3 regions of the Paenibacillus sp. RC84 genome follow, and region 2 is predicted to be linked to each of the others. Evidence: riboswitches for the same ligand, from Rfam matches in the RefSeq annotation. Region 2 holds a riboswitch; each other region holds the start of a gene.
The links. A riboswitch is a leader RNA that binds a small molecule or an ion and turns the genes downstream of it on or off. The one in region 2 is predicted to bind cyclic di-AMP.
Positions count from the first base shown of each region.

Region 1: it holds a riboswitch for cyclic di-AMP, as region 2 does, so the genes downstream of both, ABH899_RS05205 (3D domain-containing protein) here and ABH899_RS27305 (resuscitation-promoting factor) in region 2, are expected to answer to the same signal.
Region 3: it holds a riboswitch for cyclic di-AMP, as region 2 does, so the genes downstream of both, ABH899_RS26910 (C40 family peptidase) here and ABH899_RS27305 (resuscitation-promoting factor) in region 2, are expected to answer to the same signal.

Region 1 is NZ_JBGBYL010000002.1:328,634-334,834, forward strand. It holds gene ABH899_RS05180 (glycoside hydrolase family 84 protein) at 1-1,730, opposite strand, end outside; gene ABH899_RS05185 (spore coat associated protein CotJA) at 1,960-2,145, shown strand; gene ABH899_RS05190 (spore coat protein CotJB) at 2,184-2,450, shown strand; gene ABH899_RS05195 (manganese catalase family protein) at 2,528-3,097, shown strand; gene ABH899_RS05200 (hypothetical protein) at 3,469-3,690, shown strand; cyclic di-AMP (ydaO/yuaA leader) riboswitch at 3,955-4,145, shown strand; gene ABH899_RS05205 (3D domain-containing protein) at 4,157-5,122, shown strand; gene ABH899_RS05210 (polysaccharide deacetylase family protein) at 5,171-6,201, opposite strand, start outside.
Region 2 is NZ_JBGBYL010000016.1:45,572-51,772, forward strand. It holds gene yabG (sporulation peptidase YabG) at 1-667, opposite strand, end outside; gene rsmA (16S rRNA (adenine(1518)-N(6)/adenine(1519)-N(6))-dimethyltransferase RsmA) at 730-1,650, opposite strand; gene rnmV (ribonuclease M5) at 1,699-2,244, opposite strand; gene ABH899_RS27305 (resuscitation-promoting factor) at 2,351-3,472, opposite strand; cyclic di-AMP (ydaO/yuaA leader) riboswitch at 3,752-3,946, opposite strand; gene ABH899_RS27310 (ABC transporter ATP-binding protein) at 4,235-4,978, shown strand; gene ABH899_RS27315 (ABC transporter permease) at 4,975-6,201, shown strand, end outside.
Region 3 is NZ_JBGBYL010000015.1:36,411-42,611, forward strand. It holds gene ABH899_RS26895 (SRPBCC domain-containing protein) at 1-39, shown strand, start outside; gene ABH899_RS26900 (DUF1540 domain-containing protein) at 249-470, opposite strand; gene ABH899_RS26905 (cryptochrome/photolyase family protein) at 512-1,903, opposite strand; gene ABH899_RS26910 (C40 family peptidase) at 2,053-2,517, opposite strand; cyclic di-AMP (ydaO/yuaA leader) riboswitch at 2,521-2,665, opposite strand; gene ABH899_RS26915 (SurA N-terminal domain-containing protein) at 2,843-3,433, opposite strand; gene ABH899_RS26920 (hypothetical protein) at 3,637-4,458, opposite strand; gene ABH899_RS26925 (M1 family metallopeptidase) at 4,468-6,201, opposite strand, start outside.

The DNA of each region.
Region 1 (6,201 bases), on a different contig from region 2:
GTGAGAACGGCGGCGTAGGCGGAGTACCGGGCATCGGCCTCTTCATCACTGCCCAGCATCATCGCCAGAAGCAGGGAAACGGCGGATTCACCGGCTTTTCCGTAAAAGTCGATTTTTTTCAGCCAGTCCGCCGTTTCCCTTACGAAATCGGGATTGTGCATTTGACTCAAACGTGAGGCTGCCCTGCGCATAGAGCCGAAGTAGGCGATCAAACGAGCGGCAGCTTTCTCCGGTGTGCCTTTCTCGAAATCTTCCCAGAAAGCCGCAAGAAGAGCTGTGAGCTTCGGAGATTCACCGGCGTGGACGGCGGAGGATAAATGATTTTCCGCCAAAATGCGCAGTTCCTTATACAGAGGCCCGCCGAATTCCTTCAGAGATCTTTCCCAGGATTCCCAGAGTTTATAGGCACCGGGCTTCCAGGCATACTCGGCTGAAGTGAACAAAGCAAGCAAAGAGGCCTGCAAATGCTCCATCGGATTGGACAAATAGCCGAATTGGCCGTGCTTGTGCAGCTCGGCGTCTCTGCCCTCCAAGGGCCCGAGAAACAGCTTCTCCCGCACATAATCCGTCACCGGGTAGTTATCCCACAAGAGCATATCGTGATTGAACACCTTGTGAATCCGCTCGGCCTCCCCGGAAGTGATAACCGCCGGAGCGATGCCGATCCCCGTCCAGCAGATGAGGATGCCCGGATCTACCAATTCGGCAAAGCGTTTCCGGTAAGGGCTGGAGCCGTCCTGATAATATTCGGTCGGCGCCGTAATGAGCCTGGAGGCGCCGGGATGCGCTTGCACGAACTCGCGGTTGAACCGGTTTAGCAGATAAGCCTGCGCAGCCGCAGCGGGGCTCTCGTCCCCGCCGAACTTCTGTACATCGTCCGCACAGTTGGGATTCTGGAAAATATCATCCATAAGCAGAGAGAAATGGCGGACTCCGAGCGTCCACATCTGGCTCGCTTTGGCAGCCAGCTTCTGAAATTCCTCGTTCGACGAGAAACAGATATCGAGCCCGGGCGAGAGCGCGTAAACGAAGCGGACACCGGCTTTTTCGGCCGCATCCACATACCTGCGGATATGGCGGAGCTCTTCCTCCGGGTACGGCTCCCGCCAGCGTCCGCGCAGGTACGGATCATCTTTCGGAGCGTATAGGTACGTGTTCATTTTATGATCGCCGAGGAAAGCGATCAGATTGACCCGGTCGTCCGGAGACCACGGACCGCCGTAGAACCCTTCCACAACGCCCCTTACGGGGAACGCGGGGAAGTCCCGGATCGTGACAGCCGGCACAGCGGCCATCATCGGGCCTTTGCGGATGAGCTGCTTAAGCGTGCGGACCGCATAAAGGGTGCCGGTATGATCCGCGCCCGCCAGCACGATCATGCTGCCGCCGCGTTTGCTGCGCCGCGCCGCAAGGGTGTAGCCCTCTTCGGGAATTCCGAGGGGGTCGCCGCTGCGCCGGCTCCGGAATTCCCGCTGTACGGCGGGATCGGCCGGCAGCTTGCCGATATAGACGGCCAGAGGCATTTTGGCGGCGGAATGCCAGTCCTTGCACGGAACGACGCGCTTGACGCCGGACCCGATAAGCAGACTCCGCAGCTCCAGCAGAGCTTCGGGGGACGTATCCGCGCCTGCCAGGATTCCGGCGGTTGCATACAAAGGGACGGTGTACCCGCTGTATTCCACCTGCTGTGGGGGCGGGGTCAGAAAGGGAGCTTTCAGATGATGTGTCATGCCATCTCACTCCTTTTTTTAAAGGGGAAAAGGCTTCCCCGGATCGTCTCTCTTTCTATCATAGGATATTCATAGAGACGGTAGAGATGACAATCTTGCGGATTATTCCGCTTTTATTTCGTAAATCTGGGCGGATGCCCATACCATCCCTGGGCGGATGCCATATGGTATTGCAGAGCCACACCATTACCGGTTACAAGGAGGAAGCGCATTGTATCCTGAAGTCCGCATGTATCATCCTTTCGTGGGGCCGTTCGACCCCTGCCCGCCGAAGCTCGTCAAAACGTATGTAACTCCGCCGAACCTGTTCATCAAGTTCCAGCCCATGTGCCTGCCGCAGTTTAGCCCTTACGAGGCTTTGAGGCTCGGTACCCTTTGGCCGGAGCTGTACAGCAGCTACGAATCCAAGTGCTAACCCGGTCCGAAATCGAAAGAGAGGGGAACGACAACCGTATGCACAAACAACTGGATGAAAATTATTACCGGCTTCTGCACGACCTGCAAGCGGCCGATTTCGTACTGGTCGAACTGACCTTGTATCTGGACACTCATCCCGAAGATGGCAACGCTCTGCAGCAGTTCAATGAATTTTCCCAAAAACGGAAGCAAATCGCGCTGGAATATGAGTGTTTGTACGGACCGCTTCTGCAGTACGGGCAAAATGCGCTGCCGCAGCAGACTTGGGAGTGGGCCGAAGCTCCCTGGCCTTGGCAGGTGTGACATGTGTAGAGGAAACTGTATGAACGGCCTGGACGGAAGAACAAGCACGGTTGTGCTTAAGGAGACGGGGGATTCCGATGTGGATTTACGAGAAGAAATTGCAGTATCCGGTTCGTGTAAGCAAATGCGATCCGCACATGGCCAAACTTCTGATCGAGCAGTACGGGGGTGCGGACGGGGAACTTGCTGCCGCGCTGCGTTACTTGAACCAGCGTTACACCATTCCGGACAAAGTAATCGGGGTACTGAATGATATCGGGACAGAAGAATTCGCTCACCTAGAGATGATTGCGACGATGATCTACAAGCTTACGAAAGACGCTACTCCCGACCAGCTAAAAGCCGCGGGCCTGGGCGAATATTACGTCAACCACGATTCGGCTTTGTATTACCAAAATGCGGCTGGCACACCGTGGACGGCAGCCTACATTCAAGCCAAGGGCGATCCCATCGCCGACCTTTACGAAGATATCGCGGCGGAAGAAAAGGCGCGCGCCACCTATCAGTGGCTCATTGACCTGACGGACGACGTCGATCTCCAGGATGGGCTGAAATTCCTGCGTGAACGTGAGATCATCCATTCGATGCGTTTCCGCGAAGCGGTAGAAATTCTTAAAGACGAAAGGGCGGCCCAGAAAATTTTCTAGCGGTCTGGACAAAAAGACGGGGAAACCCGTCTTTTTTCGGCAATTTTTAAGATAACCGAGCCGACGATTTCAATAGATATGGAAAAATTGAATAAGATTACTAATTTTTCCGGAACGTTTCCCCTTCTGAAGGTGTCTTACTTATATAAAGGTTACAAGTAAACAGTCGTTTAATGGCGCAGGTCTTATAGGAGCGGCTGTTAGGAGCCGGACATTGGCAAAAATGATGTCGTATTTACGAAAAATCTTAAAAAGTTCGTCAGCTTTTCGTAAAAATACCACATTTTACCTATAAGTATGATAAAATGGAATAAGTTAGCAAGAATTTAAGAGCGAAACCTATAGGTTGGAATAAGGAGGAGGCTGCTATTATGGGGATCACATTAAGTCTGCTGATCGGCATGTTAGTTCTTTTAGCGGCATCATTAGGTCTGCGCAAACCGAAGGAATTCGACCGGTCCGATTACGTGCCGTTTCGTCCTTTCGATGATATTTACGAGGGGAAGAAGAGGCCGACTGTAGAATCGGTACAAAGCCAGGCAGCCGTGAAAATAGAAGAAAAGCCGAGAGAAAGGAAACGAATCGCCAAATAAAGGTTTCCTCCTATGGGATGAATTTCCTGGATATATGGTGAAGAAACAATGCCTTTTATGAGAAACGCATGAGAATTACATAAGCTGATTGTGAGAATGGCGTTAATTTTCTCTCTGGGGTTTTTCCGGCCGAAAAGGCGGGGCAGGATCAAATAGGCTTGATGGAACAGCTTTTTACAGCAGGTTCACCGGTGGATTAAAAAAATGAAAAGGTTGTTTTTTGCCAATTTGTGTGTGTTTGTTTCTAAAGATGTATGTGATAGCTTGTGTAGAGAGCCGAAACTTCTTCCGTTTCCCGGATTTACCAGGAGTGGATGAGGTGCGGGGGATGATTTATTTCGGAACCGTATGTGTATGACTGCGGCGTCCGATAGGGGTGAATCGCTGGCAGCAGCGTGGGCGACTTCTCAGTCCGAACCCGACAACTAACCTCGTAGGCAATACCGAGAAGGAGCGTACATCAACTATGGCTTTAAAGCATCATTGGAAAAAAACATGCGCTACTCTGCTGCTAGGCGCAGTGGTGGCGGCATCTTCCGCATTCCAGTCGCAGGCGGCTGAAACGGAAGCGGCTAAAAACGACGGCCTGTTGTATTGGAAACTGGCTAAATCTTATCAGGAGATTGCAGCCGGTATGACCGGTACCGTAGGACAAGCAGCCGATTCGGAGCTTACCCAATCTTTGGTGACACCGGAAAATCAAACCCTGGTGCTTTCCGAGCCAAATTCCATGTGGAACTTCGCTTCCCAAATGAATATGGACGTTCTTGACCTCTTATCGTTAAATCCCGATGCGGATCCGCTTAGCCTGCCGGCAGGCAGCGAGCTGAAAATTGTGGGGGAAGCGGCCCTCGAGCAGCTTAAAGCTTTAAAAGCGAAGGTAAAAGTCCCGGCCCAGGCACCGGCCAAAGTTCAGCTTGCATCGGCCTCGCCAAGTCAGACGGACTCCATAAAACCTTCGGAGGCTCTTCAAAAGAGCGGCAAACCGCAGGCTCCCGAACCGAAAAAAACCGCGGAGAAGAAGGCCGTTAAGAAACCGGCTGCCCAAGCGGCATCGGCTTCCACAAAATCCGGCCAGACGCTGACAACCGCGGCGGGTAAACAGGTTCAATACAAAAAAGCGCTGAATATCAAGGCATCGGCCTATTCCGCTGACCCGAGCGAGAACGGCGGATATGCCGGCATCGACTACTACGGCAACAAACTGACCGTCGGCACGATCGCGGTCGATCCGAAAGTAATTCCGCTCGGCTCCACCGTATATGTAACGGGTTATGCTTTCCCGGGCCTTCCGGCCAAGGGAATGATCGCCAAAGCGACGGACATCGGCGGCGCGATCAAAGGCAACCGGATCGATATTTTCGTTCCGGGCTCCAAAGATAAAGTAAACAACTTTGGCTATCAAAGTGTGAAAGTATACATTCTTAAATAACCATTAGCCGGAAAGAAGGCGGGAGCGAATGCTCCCGTCTTTTGTGCGTTACAAATCCTTGGAAATTCCCAGTAGTTCCGGAATCGTGACCAGCTTGTATCCGCTCGATTTCAAGGAACGGATCAGATCGGGAAGGGCCGTGACCGTACCGCTGAGATCGTGCTTGTCGTTTCCTCCCGCGCTGTGCTGCAGAATAACTGAACCGGCCCGGGCGTTGTCCACAATATTGTGGTATACCTGCTTGCCGGGTAGTCCTTTCCAGTCGAGGGAATCCACGTCCCAGTTCACGGCCAGCAGGTGATGATCGGACATCCAGCGCACCTGCTCTTCATTGATGGCTCCGTAAGGAGGCCGCACCAATCTGGGCGTATAACCGGTCAACGGTTTGATGACCTCTTGGGTGCGCATAATTTGCGAAGAAAATTCCGAGGCGGTCAGTTTGGGCATGAAAGGATGGCTGTACGAGTGGTTGCCCACGACATGACCCTCCCGCACCATCCGGCGGATAATCTCGGGATGTGCCTGAGCGCGGCTTCCGATCACGAAAAAGGTCGCTTTCACCTGATGCTTTTTCAGAATATCGAGCACTTGCGGGGTATATTTGAGATCGGGCCCGTCATCAAACGTGAGCGCGATTTTTTTTCCTTGGGAGGTTCCTCTCATCCGGAAAACCGCCGGGTATTTGTGATGAATCTCGGCTAAGCTTAGCTTCCGCTGCTCCGTTTTCTGAAGGGCGTTCGCTTCCTGATGATGCTTCTGAACGGGAACGTCTTTTTTTTTCGGCTCCGGTTTGGGAGCGGCAGCGGTTTTAAGTTTTTTTACGGGCACGGGAGGCGCAGGAGCCGGAGCTGTCGGTGATACCGAAGGAGCGGCAGCGGTTTTTTCCTTGATCGTCGGAATTTTCGCAGGCTGGAATTTGGCTGGACCGGGTACGGATGACGGACCTGGATCTTCGCTTAGAGTGTGCGGGATAAAACGGTTTTCGTCCAGCCGGGAAGAGGCCGATCCCTCGCCGGGCAGCTTTGCCGGAGAGCATGCGGAGACGAAGGCCAGCAAAATGGCGGATGAGACAGCCAGGG
Region 2 (6,201 bases):
TAGCGAAATTCGCCCCCGCCTGCAGCAGCGCCTCGAAGTGGGACTGGCAGGCACCCGCCACGATCGTGAGCGCATCGCGGTTGCTCTGGTATTGCCGCGCGACTTGGACGGCCCTGACGAAATGAAGCGAGTTTTTATAGCTGTCGAGCTGATGTACGTCCAGCTTCTTTCTGTTTTTCAGCAGACCGTCATGTCCCGTGACAACGACGATATCGGGCTTCACCTGCGGCAGGAGACGCTGCAGGGTCACAGCCATCTGTGATTCGCTCACATAGAAGCCCTCCGCGGGGATGCGAAGCTCTCCGTACAGATTCATGCTTTTGCGCAGATAGTTCGGATCGCCGTCCAGATGCAGGATTTTACCCGGCATCTCGAAATATTGCGTATTCTCGGGCAGCTTATTACGCACCAGATTATCGTTGAGCTGATACAGCTCCTGACGAAACTGGCGGATGCTGCGGATTGTCTCGCCTACCCTCGGCAAATTCACTCTCGGAAAATCCGAATCGCGGGCGGCCGTTACGCGGGATAGATCAGCAATGGGAGCGTCCGCCAGCAGGCGAAAATCGACTCCCCGAAGAATCGCCCTTGTCGTATCGATCTCCTGGATTCGAAAAATGATATCGTTGCCGTAGGATTTGCGGGTCGCCAGATCGCCTTGCCTCATGAAGCCATCCCCTCCTAAGCCTATCGTATGGCAGGGGTGGGCAATTGGTGATTAGCCCGCTTCTATTTGCTGCAGGTCGGGCAGTTCCGCAGAGCTTCCGCCACGCGGCCGTATTCCTCCATGCTGAGCGTTTCGCCACGGCGGCTTGGTTCGATGCCCGCCTCCAGCAGAAGAGCCTCCAAATCGCGTTTGTTCTCTTTGGAGAAGAACCGGGCTCCGAGGTTGTTATAGATCGTTTTGCGCCGCTGCGCAAAGCTGGCTTGTACCACCTCGAAGAAGAAGTCTTCGTCCGCTACTTCGACGGGAGGTCCTTTGCGCAGACGCAGGCGGATCACAGCCGAGTCGACGTTCGGCTGCGGCACGAAAACGGTGCGCGGAACGATTGTAACCAGTTCCGCTTCGCAATAGAATTGTACGGCGATGCTGAGGCTGCCGTACTCCTTGCCGCCCGGCTTGGCCGCCATCCGGTCCGCCACTTCCTTCTGGATCATCACGACGATGTTTTCGAGCGGAAGCTTTTCTTCGAGCAGCTTCATGATGATCGGCGTCGTGATGTAATACGGAAGGTTGGCGACGACACTGATTCCGGACAAGCCGGAGAATTTCTCCTCGATCAGCTGCCTCAGATCGAGCTTCAACACGTCGCCGTGGACGACCTCGGCCGTCGGATAGGGCGACAGCGTCTCCCGCAGGATGGGGAGCAGACGCTGGTCGATCTCTACCGCCACGACGCGGCCGGCCTCTTTCGCCAGCTGCTGGGTCAGGGCGCCGATTCCGGGCCCGATCTCCAGCGCCCCCTTCTCGGGAGTAAGCTCCGCCGCGGAGATGATGTTGCGCAGAACGTTGCCGTCCGTCAGAAAGTTCTGTCCCAGACTTTTTTTGAGCACCAGATTGTGCCGGTTTAGAATATCTTTGGTCCGTTTGGGCGTTGCCACATCTTCAGAAGCAAAGGACGGGCCGCTGCCTTGTTCATTTAATTTCATAGTCATCCTCCAAGCTTCCGTCCCTGACGAAAGCTGCCTGTGCGTAAATTATTGATCCGGACGGTCCAACTGCTCTACGGCAGCTTCGAACTCTTCCCGGGAAATTTGAAAAGCGGCGCAGCGCTTGTAAAACTGCTTACCATTACAATACCCGATTCCGAGCTTTTTTCCTACTTCCAGTCGTCTGGCCGCTGCATCGGGATGAACAACGAGGCCGGCGGCGATCAGATCCTCCCATGTCAAAAGAGACGCGGCGCCCTCATATTCGGTCTTTACGTTCGCCAGAGCGGACCGTATAGCGTCCGGAGTCGCGTTCTCGACTCCGATATCCCCCCGCTTCTCGGCAAGTTCCTGGGGGAGAAAAGCATGTTTGCAGCCGGGCACCTTGCCCGAAATGATTTTACGGATGCGCTCACCCGCATGATCCGGATCCGTAAAGACGATGACCCCTCTGCGCTCCTGGGCCAGCCGGATACGATCCAGAATTGCCCGGTTGATTGCCGATCCTCCGGTTTCGATCGTATCCGCTTCAACCGCCCGCTTGATAGCGGTCGTATCGTCTTTTCCTTCGACAACAATGATTTCTTTGATCATGTTCTTTATCCTCTCTTAAGCGCACAAAAAGAAGAGGGTGTCCCTCTTCTTTTTGCATACGGTTTGTTACCGGTTTGTAAATCTTCGTTACAGGTAACATGTTATCCTAATCTTGTGTCGGTTTATTCGGACCGATGACGTAAACGGTATATCCCCGTTTCACACCGAAAGTCTTGGCATAACTCATACTGTCGAAATAAACGTCCATTTTCTGGCCTTTAATAGCACCGCCCGTATCTTCTGCACGGCGGTATCCGATGCCTTCAATGTACACCCACCAGCCTAACGGCACGACTGATGTATCTACGGCAATCGTCTGGCCTTGAACAGGCTTCGTTCCGCTGGCGGTCCGGTTGCCTACGCCCGGCTCTTCGGAAGAGTAAGCGGTCAAGGTAACGTTCTTTAATATTTTCTTCGCGTCTATGTCGGTACCTGCTTTAGTTACCTGCTTAGGCTTAACCGGTTCGGATGCGGCTGCCACCGTAACGACCGGATTTTTTGTGCCTATAGCCACAATCTTATCCACACTGGCGTTTTTGACTGCTTGATCGATAACTTGCTCGGATACGAGTTTTCCGTTTTCGAAAATCTTCTCTTTCTTTTTGACCAATACGCCTTCCTGGCCTTCCTGTACGACCTGCTCTTTGCCTTTCAGCAGATCCTCATCGGATTTCTTGACCACACTGAATGCGATGGGCTCCGAAATTTCTTCCGTTTCTTTCTTCACCCGGACAACTTCGATAGCCGCATTGGCTGAAAGCTCCGTGTCTTTGGCCGGAGTCACTTTGTCGTGCTCTCCCAGCGAAATATTTGAATCTTGCAGAACTTGATCTACCGTTTTCGCAGTGGTATGCACAGTTTGTGTCTGCCCGTCGGCAGTTAGCTGCACGGGTGATGCATGATCAATGACAATCTTCTGACCGTCTTGAATCTTGCCGTCAAGCGGCATAGATACCTGATCGTGCTCACCGATTGTAATGGCTTGTTCATCCAGTAGGCGCTGTAGGACCCATTGTCTTGTTTCCACAACGGTTTCTCGTCCGTTTACCACCAATGATACGCTTTTACCAGCCGTACCGTATAACAACACCAAAAACATGAAAGTCAAAGCGAATGAAATGATAGCTGCAAGAATGATCATACGCAAGTTTTCATGCTTCCATCGCAATGCGAAGGACATGCTGGATGATCGCTTAACATGGGTCTCTGATTGCGAGATATTGCCCACTTCTTCGGTCCTCCTTCAAAGCCTCGCCTCTGTGATACGCATGATGATTTGGACGCGACTTAGGTTTATTTGGCGGTTCCTAACGGAACCCTTGCAATTGGCTTCTTTCCCGCCGGCTGACCGGTTGCTCTCAGTCTCTACGGGGTCGGCATCACCTCCGCTTGATGTTTATGCGGGTCGAATACCCGTCCGATATGGAACAAAAAAGGCCATCGGAAAGAGAAAGCTTCCCGGTGGCCTGTGTGTGAGCGCGACTAAACAGAATGACACGACAGTTGGTATCTCTCCCGGTACGCTTACGAGGTTAGCTGACGGATTCGGGCCGTGAGAGCTGCCCTACTCGCCGGCGGTGCTGCCTGCACCTGCCATTGAGATTCACCCCAAATTGTTTCCTGTTGTATCGGCCCAAAGCTGTTCCGACCTTGACAGCGGTTCCCCCGTTTTCCTTTTACGGAAACTCAGCGTTAAAACTTGGCGTTTATTAAGTTATCATGAAAGTATATTACGCTCAAATATCCAACCTGTAAAGGGGGCATATTCCCTAAAAATAAGCAAATTTAACCAAACCAACGGCATTTATCTAATTATCTTGCAGTCGTTCTCCTTTTTTCTCCCGTTATCTCGCTTCTAGTTTTCCCCATTTCCGCCGTTCCGCTTGGGCATTGGGCTTCCAGGCATTTTTTGACTATAATAAAAGATACGGCAATCCGCCCGAAAAGGCCGAAAGCCGCAATAACCGATTGAAGAAAAGCAGGTGAAGGCATGAATCCGATTCTTCACATTTCCCGTCTCAGCGGAGGCTATTTGCCCGGAAAACCGATTCTCCGCGATCTCGAAATTACAGTCGGACAAGGTGAAATGGTCGGTCTGATTGGACTCAACGGAGCGGGAAAAAGCACGACCATCAAACACATCCTCGGGCTCCTGAAGCCGCAGGAAGGCAGCGTCCGCATCCGTAACCGGACATTGGAGGAAGATCCGCTCGGCTACCGGTCCTCGTACTCTTTCGTCCCGGAGTCTCCCGAATTGTACGACGATCTGACGATTGAAGAGCATTTGGAACTGACGGCGATGGCTTACGATATTCCGAAGGAAGCGTTCAAGGAACGTGCCGGCCGCCTGATGAGCGAGTTCCAGATGGAGCCTAAGCGCAAAAGCTTCCCGGGCCAGCTATCCAAAGGGATGAAGCAGAAAGTCATGATCATGAATGCGTTTCTTGTCGAGCCCGCGCTTTATGTCATTGACGAGCCGTTCCTCGGCCTTGACCCGCTGGCGATGCGCTCTCTTCTCGACATTATGGCGGACTTCAAGAGCAGGGGCGCCAGCTTCCTGATCTGTTCCCACATCCTGGCCACGATCGAAAGATACTGCGACCGGTTCGTCGTTCTCCATCAGGGACGAATTCTTGCCCAGGGCACACTCGACGAGCTGAGACAACAAACCGGGCTGTCCGATGCGACCCTGGACGAGCTGTTCTATGAGCTGGTGCGGAGGAATCCGGCATGAACCAAGAAGCAGCCGTTCACAGAGAGGGCACGGCCGGGGCTGTCCGTCAGCTGTGGAAGCGCAGATTCGACCATTACCGCCAGGAAACGTCCCGTTACTGGGCTTATGTCGCAAGAAGCCAATTTTTCGGTTTTCTTTTCCTGATTTTTATCGTTTCTTCCTATTATTATGCAAAAATACTTCAGCAGCTTCCGACATCTTTTCCTTACATTTGGATCGTTCTGCTCGTCCTCGTTCCGGCTCTCGCAGCCGGCTCAGTGCGAACCCTTCTAAAGAATGCGGACCGGGTGTTTCTGCTTCCTCTGGAACCCGTTATGAACGTGTTCTTCCGGGCGGCTTTCCGCTACAGTCTGGGGATCCAGGCCGCACGATCCATCGTTCTGATGCTGATTGCATGGCCTTTATACAAACACTGCACGGGTACGGAAGGACAGCCCTTGTGGCTGATGGCGATTTTTGTTCTTCTAATAAAAACAGCCAACCTGCTCGGCTCGTGGCAGGAAGGCCGTTTTTCATCCCCCGGATGGCGTCTGATCTCAGCGGGTTACCGCTGGGTCTTAAGCGCAGCCGTCGTTTTCGCCTTGTTCGGTACGGGACCGCTTCCGGGCGGGGTCGTTCTATTGGCGGGACTTGTCGTCTGGGCGGTCATGTACAGGCTTGGGCCCGGTCGGCGGGCAATCGGCGTAGCCTGGGATTACCTCATCGACAACGAGCGCAAACAGCAGTACCGCCTGTACTTGTTTTTTAGCGGCTTCGCCGATGTGCCCCAGCTTCCTGTGCGCGTAAAACAGAGACGATGGCTGGCCGGGATTACGAACCGGTATTCGTTCCGGTCCTCCTCGCTTTATCTGTATCTCTTCACGAAGACGTTCGTCCGTTCGGAGCTGCTCGGCATCGTCGTCCGGATCACGCTTGTCGCCGGCCTCGCAGCCGCGGCCGTTCAATCCGCACCGGTGGCCGCCGCCGTCTGCCTCGCGGCCATGTTCATTTCGCTGATCCAGCTCACCTCGCTGGAACAATCGCACCGCTACACGTTCTGGCTGCAGACTTATCCGGTAGATCCGCGCCGGAAAGTGGACGCCGTGGTGCGGATCATCAGCGCCGCTTTCACCCTGCAGGGTATCGTTCTTACCCTGCTGATGGTGCTAAGCGGGGCGGGCGTTTATGCAGCCGCCCCGCTTGCGGGGCTCGCGCTCGGCCTCATGCTTTGCGCTACGGTAATG
Region 3 (6,201 bases), on a different contig from region 2:
TTCGTGGAGACCGGAAAGAAACTGGATCTCGGCTGGTAAGGCGGAGAAGGACGGGATTCCGTATAGAACCATCCTGCAAGAGTAAACGAAGCGTGTCCATACAAAAAAAGCCGGGCAGGATGAAGCCTGCGCGGCCTTTAATCACCCGCTGATCTCAGCGGGATTATTTTTGTAAGCCGACAGCAGGGGAGCTCTACGGCTCCTCTGCTGTCGGCATTTTCATTTTTTAATGAAACGTTTGATTGAAATTAGTGATGATGACGTTCCTCGAAAGTTTGACAGCAGGTGTCGGTGATGCCATCGGCGGAATCCTGATGTCCGGAATCGTAAGGCAGACCGTCCCGTTCTTGCGGTTGTGGCTTGTTCGAATGAGCGTTTACTTCGATCATAATAACTTCCGCACTGCAGTTATTGCCCTGCTCCCAGTATTCGCAGTTGGCAATGCTGCATTTCACCATTGGATTTTCCATGTTTATCACCTCGTACTTCTATTTACCCGAAGAACGGAGCTTTAAACAGGGGGAGAGCCATCCGGAGAAAATCCGGCCGGACCCGCACCGGCATCAGGTTTAGCCTCCGCCAGCATGTGCTTGTAAATCTCGATCGCTGCCGCACGGGAGCTTTTCAGATCGACAATCGCGTCCGCCTGCGGCTTGTGAATTTCCTTATCGCTCAGATGAGAGAGCTGGGGAAGCCACCGCCGGATGTACATGCCCGTCGGATCATGCGTCTCCGACTGGGTGACGGGATTCATGACGCGGAAGTACGGAGACGCGTCGAAGCCGAGCGAAGCGCTCCACAGCCAGCCGCCCCGGTTGAGCACGTTGTCGTAATCGGCGAGCTTGCGCCGGAAATACCGTTCACCCAGCGTGAAGGGACAGCGCAGGTTCTTGGTCAGGAACATGGCCGTCACCATCCGCAGCCGGTTCGGCATGTGCCCCGTGGCGTTCAGCTCCGCCATGGCCGCATCCACGACCGGAATGCCGGTCTGCCCCCGGCACCACCGCTCGAAGAGTGTGTCCTCCAGGCCGGAGAAGTCGAATTTCTTCTCGTAGACGAAGAAATCCGGATTATAGACGGCCTGGTACAGGTAGAAGTCGCGCCACGCCAGCTGGCGCGTCCAGGCTTCGTGCCACTCGCTGCCGAGAGCGGCTTCATACGCCCGGCGCACGGAGAGCGCGCCGGTGTTCAGGTGGCGGCTGATCCCGCTGGTCGTCTCGAAGGCGTACCGGTCTCTTTGCGCTTCATAAGCGCGGAGACCTCCTTCGAGAAAACCGCTCAGAGTCTGAGCGGGATCAGGCGCCGTGCCTGCCGCTTCCGGGTCCAGCGGAAGCGGAAACCGGGCGGACCAGGCTTCGCGGTCCGGCAGCGGCCGTGTCTGCAAATCGCGCACGGTGACGGGCGACGACGGCCGGAAAAAAAGATGCATATAAGAATTCCATTTTTTATAAAAAGGGGTAAATACCTGGTAAGGGGCGCTGCGCTTCGCGAAGTGCTGGAAGTCTCCGAAATCGGCGAGCGTATAGTCGATCAGTGTGGTAACCGGAACGCCGCGGGCGGAAGCTGAAACCTTCAGTTTGCAGTCACGTACTAATGCGTAGGGCGTAACGTCGCCGTGCAGGACGATTTCTTCAATCGGCAGCTCGGCCAGCAGCTGATCGACCACGGCATGAGGCTCGCCGGCAAGCACTTCCAGATGAGCGCCGGCTCTCCGGTATTCGCGGATGAGCCTGGAGACGTGACGGAGGAAGTTGACTCCGCTGTGTTCCCGGTCCCGGCCGTCGCGCAGAAGGAAGGGGTCCAGAATCAGGATGTGCAGGCTTGGACGCCCCAAGCTGTGAATGTAATCAAACGCAGTGAGGTCGTCAATCCGCAGATCTTTGCGATGAATAAAAAGGATCATAATGAAGGGACGCTCCTTACTTTTTCGTCTAACTTCATAGTAACAGGAAATCCGGCGCAAATGAAAAGAAGCCCGGCAAGCCAGGCGGCAACCTGGATTACGGGGCTCCCTTTCGGGTATATGCTGCGTTCCATTACGAGTGCGTCTTACTAGTCTGCAGTGATCTTATTAAAAAGGTCATCGCCGATAACGCGGCGTGCAGAAACGTATCGTTTCGCATAGTAAGATTCGCTCAAGTCACTCTTTGTAACACCTTTGTTCGTAGCGGAGTGGGCGAACTTGTTGTTCCCGATGTAAATACCTACATGGGAGATGCCTTTTCCGTCGGTGTTAAAAAATACAAGGTCACCCGGTCTCAGATCGCTTTTCGCAACCGAGGATCCTTGGCCGTTCTGTGCTTTTGAAGTGCGTGCCAGATCAATGCCGAACCGGTCGAATACGTAGGACGTGAAACCCGAGCAATCAAAACCGCTGGTCGATGTGCCCGAATACTTGTAAGGCGTCCCTACCAATCCGTCAATCGTGGAACTGAGCGTCGACTTCGCGGAAGCGCTGCCGATCTCCACACTCAAAAACAGGGTCAAGCTCAAAACAAACAACAAGACTTTCTTCAACTGTGTTGCTCCTTCCTGTGCCTACGAGGTTAGCTGGAGGGTTCGGTAGAAGGTCCCCTATGATCCCTTTGTTGCAAGATCAATTCACCCAGAGTGGATCCCCCGTTCTCTTCCTTTCGTCTAAGAAGAAATTCGGCAATCTTTTTCTGTTCGACACTAAATATTCGCCATAGGTCCAGAAATTCCTTCCAAAAAACTAAAAATAGTTACAAAAAAGTTTCAAAAGCAGTTATTTAGTCGGATTTCAGGGCAAAAAATAGATCAAAAAACCCGCCTTCTTGTATAAAAAGGGCGGGTTTTCCATGTCTTTCAGCTTAGAGGCAATCTAAGTTTTCGGCTGATCCGGAAACTTCACGCGCAGCCCCGGTTTCGTTTCGGCAAGCAGTTTTTCTTGCAGGGCGTTGAGGTCTTCCTGCGTTTTCAGCTCGCCTTTTTTGACGAGGTACTCGATCGTCTTTTGCTGGAGGAGATATTTGGCGTACTGGTTGACGGTTTTAGGATCGGTCCAGTAGGTCGCTTCGGTCAAGCCGGCGCTTTTGTAGAGCATCTCTTTCAACTGAGCCGCTTCGGGACCGGCCGCTTCCAGCGCTTTGCGCTGCTGGTCGATAGCCTGCTTCACTTCGGCTTCTTTGACTTTGACGCCGCGCTTCTGGCCGTAACGGACGAAGAGCTCGTCCTTAAGCATCAGATCGAGAAGCTGATCGTTGGTCAAATTGTTTTGAGCGCCCTGCATTTGAAAGGCCAGGTCGACTTCGGCTTTCATTTTGTCGAAAGCTTGGTTGGAGATGCGGACGTCGTGACCGATCGCCACAACCTCTTTGGCTTTAACGTCGGACTGTCCGTAAAAGAACGACCCGGCGGCGACACAAAGGCCAATTACTGCCGCCACGACGGTGCTTGTCCGTGGGGATATCATCGGTAATGCCTCCTTTTATCTTCTATCTTTCCATGATAGCTGAAAAAAACGCAAATGGAAACTAAAAACCCCCTGGCCGGTGAACGGCAGGGGGAGACGGATATCGCGCCGGAACAATCCGGAAAGAGCACGGTTAAGAAGAGGGTGGCGTTTGTGACTCGTCTGTTTTGCCGCCCGGCTTACGGGCAGAAAAACAGGCCTTTCTAGGTGCGGTAGCTTTCCCAGATTTCACGCTGCGCGGCGATGGACCACATTTTGACGAAGGTGCGGACCAAAGGGTATAACTGGTGGATAATGAGGGCCGTCAGGCCTGCCCATATATAGGAGGCATAAGTCGCCGCGACGGCCAGAAGGAAGCCGAGCAGGACGAGCAGCAGGGCATTGCCCGCGATCCGTAAGCCTTGGCGGAACACGACCGGAAGCACCGAGAGAAGTCCCCGTCGATCCTCGGAGGCCCGGCCGAACTGCAGGAACAGGAAGAGGAGCTGAACAAGCAGGGCATACACGGCATAGAGAGCCGTCCAGGGAAGCATGGACAGAAGGAGCTGCTCGAATCCGTAGGCTTTGTTGAACAAAGCAAGCGCTTTGGGAGCCAGCCAGTAGAGCGGCGCAAGCATCAGGACCGTTTGAAGGAGATAATAGAGGAAGAAGGGCAGCAGCAGCTCGCGGATTCCTTTCATAAACCGGTAGCCCGCATTCATCTGCCGGTGTTCCAGAGAGTACAGCACGCCGGCGTTCAGCATGGGGCTGATCAGCATCCGGACGGCCAGCAGGATGAGAAGCCATTCGAGATACGGCTGGATGAGATCCGTTTTTACAAGCCGGAACTGGCTTTCCATCAAGAACAAATGAACGGCGCTCTGGGGCTGATCGTTGGCCGGATAACGGTGGAGCAGGGGAACGATAATGGATTGGACCCATTTATAAAGCAGAATTCCCCAGGCAAACTGGTACACATACAGCACGCAAACGGCGAACGGCTGCTTGAGGGCGGCCGTCAAGCCTTGTCGAAGATAGCGGAGCATCTCATCACCTCACCAGGCTACAGTATCGAACAGCGTTTCCAGCAGTTTTACGACGCCGAGGGTCCAGCGGATTCTCCACGTGGTGTCGACTTCGGTTTTCATATAGTTGTTGATATGCCGGTTTTCGAGCTTCAGGGTGTACTTGGGATCCAGGGAAACCCAATCCACCGGGGATTTATGGGTCAGCTTGTATTCGATCTGCTCGCCCTGTCCGTCCCAGATCTTCTCTGTCGTCGAACCGTCGGCAAAATGGAACCGGATCGGCACAGCCGGTACAGTGCCTCCGAACTTGCGGACCAGCACGCTGCTTTCGTACAACGTCTGTCCCGACTCGTTCGCCTGGCGAATGCGGATGCTATCGACCGCATAGTCGGTCATCATGCTGCCGTATACATACTGATCGAAAAACTCCGTCCATTTCGTTTTGGTGATTTCCTCCACGACCGTTTGAAAATCGCGGGTTCCCGGGTGCTTGAATTTCCAGCGCTGGAAGTATGTTTTCATAATGCGGTCCATCGTGTTCAGCCCGACACGGTTTTCGATTTCCTTGAGAACCAGCTTGGCGCGGGTATACACGTTGTCGGCGTACTCGCCGTGGCTGCGGTAACCCCACGCATTTTTCTGCAGCGCGGCCGGAGAGGTGATATAGCTGGCTTCGACCGGGAGGTTGGGTTTCGACCCGTATTCCAGTTCCATCAGCTTATCCTCGGTGTAGGAAGTGAACCCTTCGTCCAGCCAGGCTTCCTCGAACTCGTTGGTGGCGACGAGTCCGTACCAGAACTGGTGGCCGATCTCATGGACGACGACCCGCTCGAGTTCCAAGTCGGGCGTCCCCTCGGAGGCTCCCCAAGCGGTAACGAGCGTGGGATACTCCATGCCGCCCGCCCCGTTAGCCTCTTCCGGAGGCACGACAACGGATAAGGTCGAGTACGGATACGTACCATACCACTGGGAGTACCGGCTCAGCGCTTTTTTGGCGGCGATCATATAGCGGGACTTGTACGGTTCATGCTTGGGGTCGAGGTACAGCTTGATCTTGACCCCCGGCAAATTGGGAGCGGCATAGGGCTCCTCAAACACCTTGAAGTTGGGCGAAGCGGACCAGGCGAAATCGTGCACGTCATCCGCATAAAACTGATAGGTTTTCTTACCGGCTTCGACGACCGGATTTTTGGTCGGAAAACCGGTGGCGGCCACGATGTAATCCGCCGGGACTTTCACACGGACATCGAAAATGCCGAAGTCCGCGTAAAACTCCGAATTGCCGTGGTACTGGTGCAGGTTCCATCCTTCCGCGGTCCGTCCCCGGGTGCCGGCAGGCTCGTACACGGCAAGCTTGGGAAACCACTGTCCCGCCATAACGAAATCTTTCGTTACGCCCATGCGAGCGAACACTTGCGGAAGCTTGACCGCAAAATCCGTATGCAGCGTAATGGCGCCTCCTGCGGCGACAGGCTTCGGAAGCGTAATCTTGATCAGCGTCCGGTCGTCGGGGTTTCCGTCATCGGGCTGGACGAACTGCATGGCGGAGCTGAGGTCGGTTTCGTCCTCGGTTTTGATGCTGCGCAGTTCCATATCTCCGAAGCTGCCTTTTTTGGCTTCGTCTCCCCGCAGCTTGCCGCCGGATTCCTTCATAAAAGTCGTCTTTTCCGATGCGAAGGCATTCGGATAAAGATGCATGTACAGTTCCTGCACAGGCTGACTGCCCGGATTTTTCCAGGTGACGGTCTGCTGGCCGAGGAG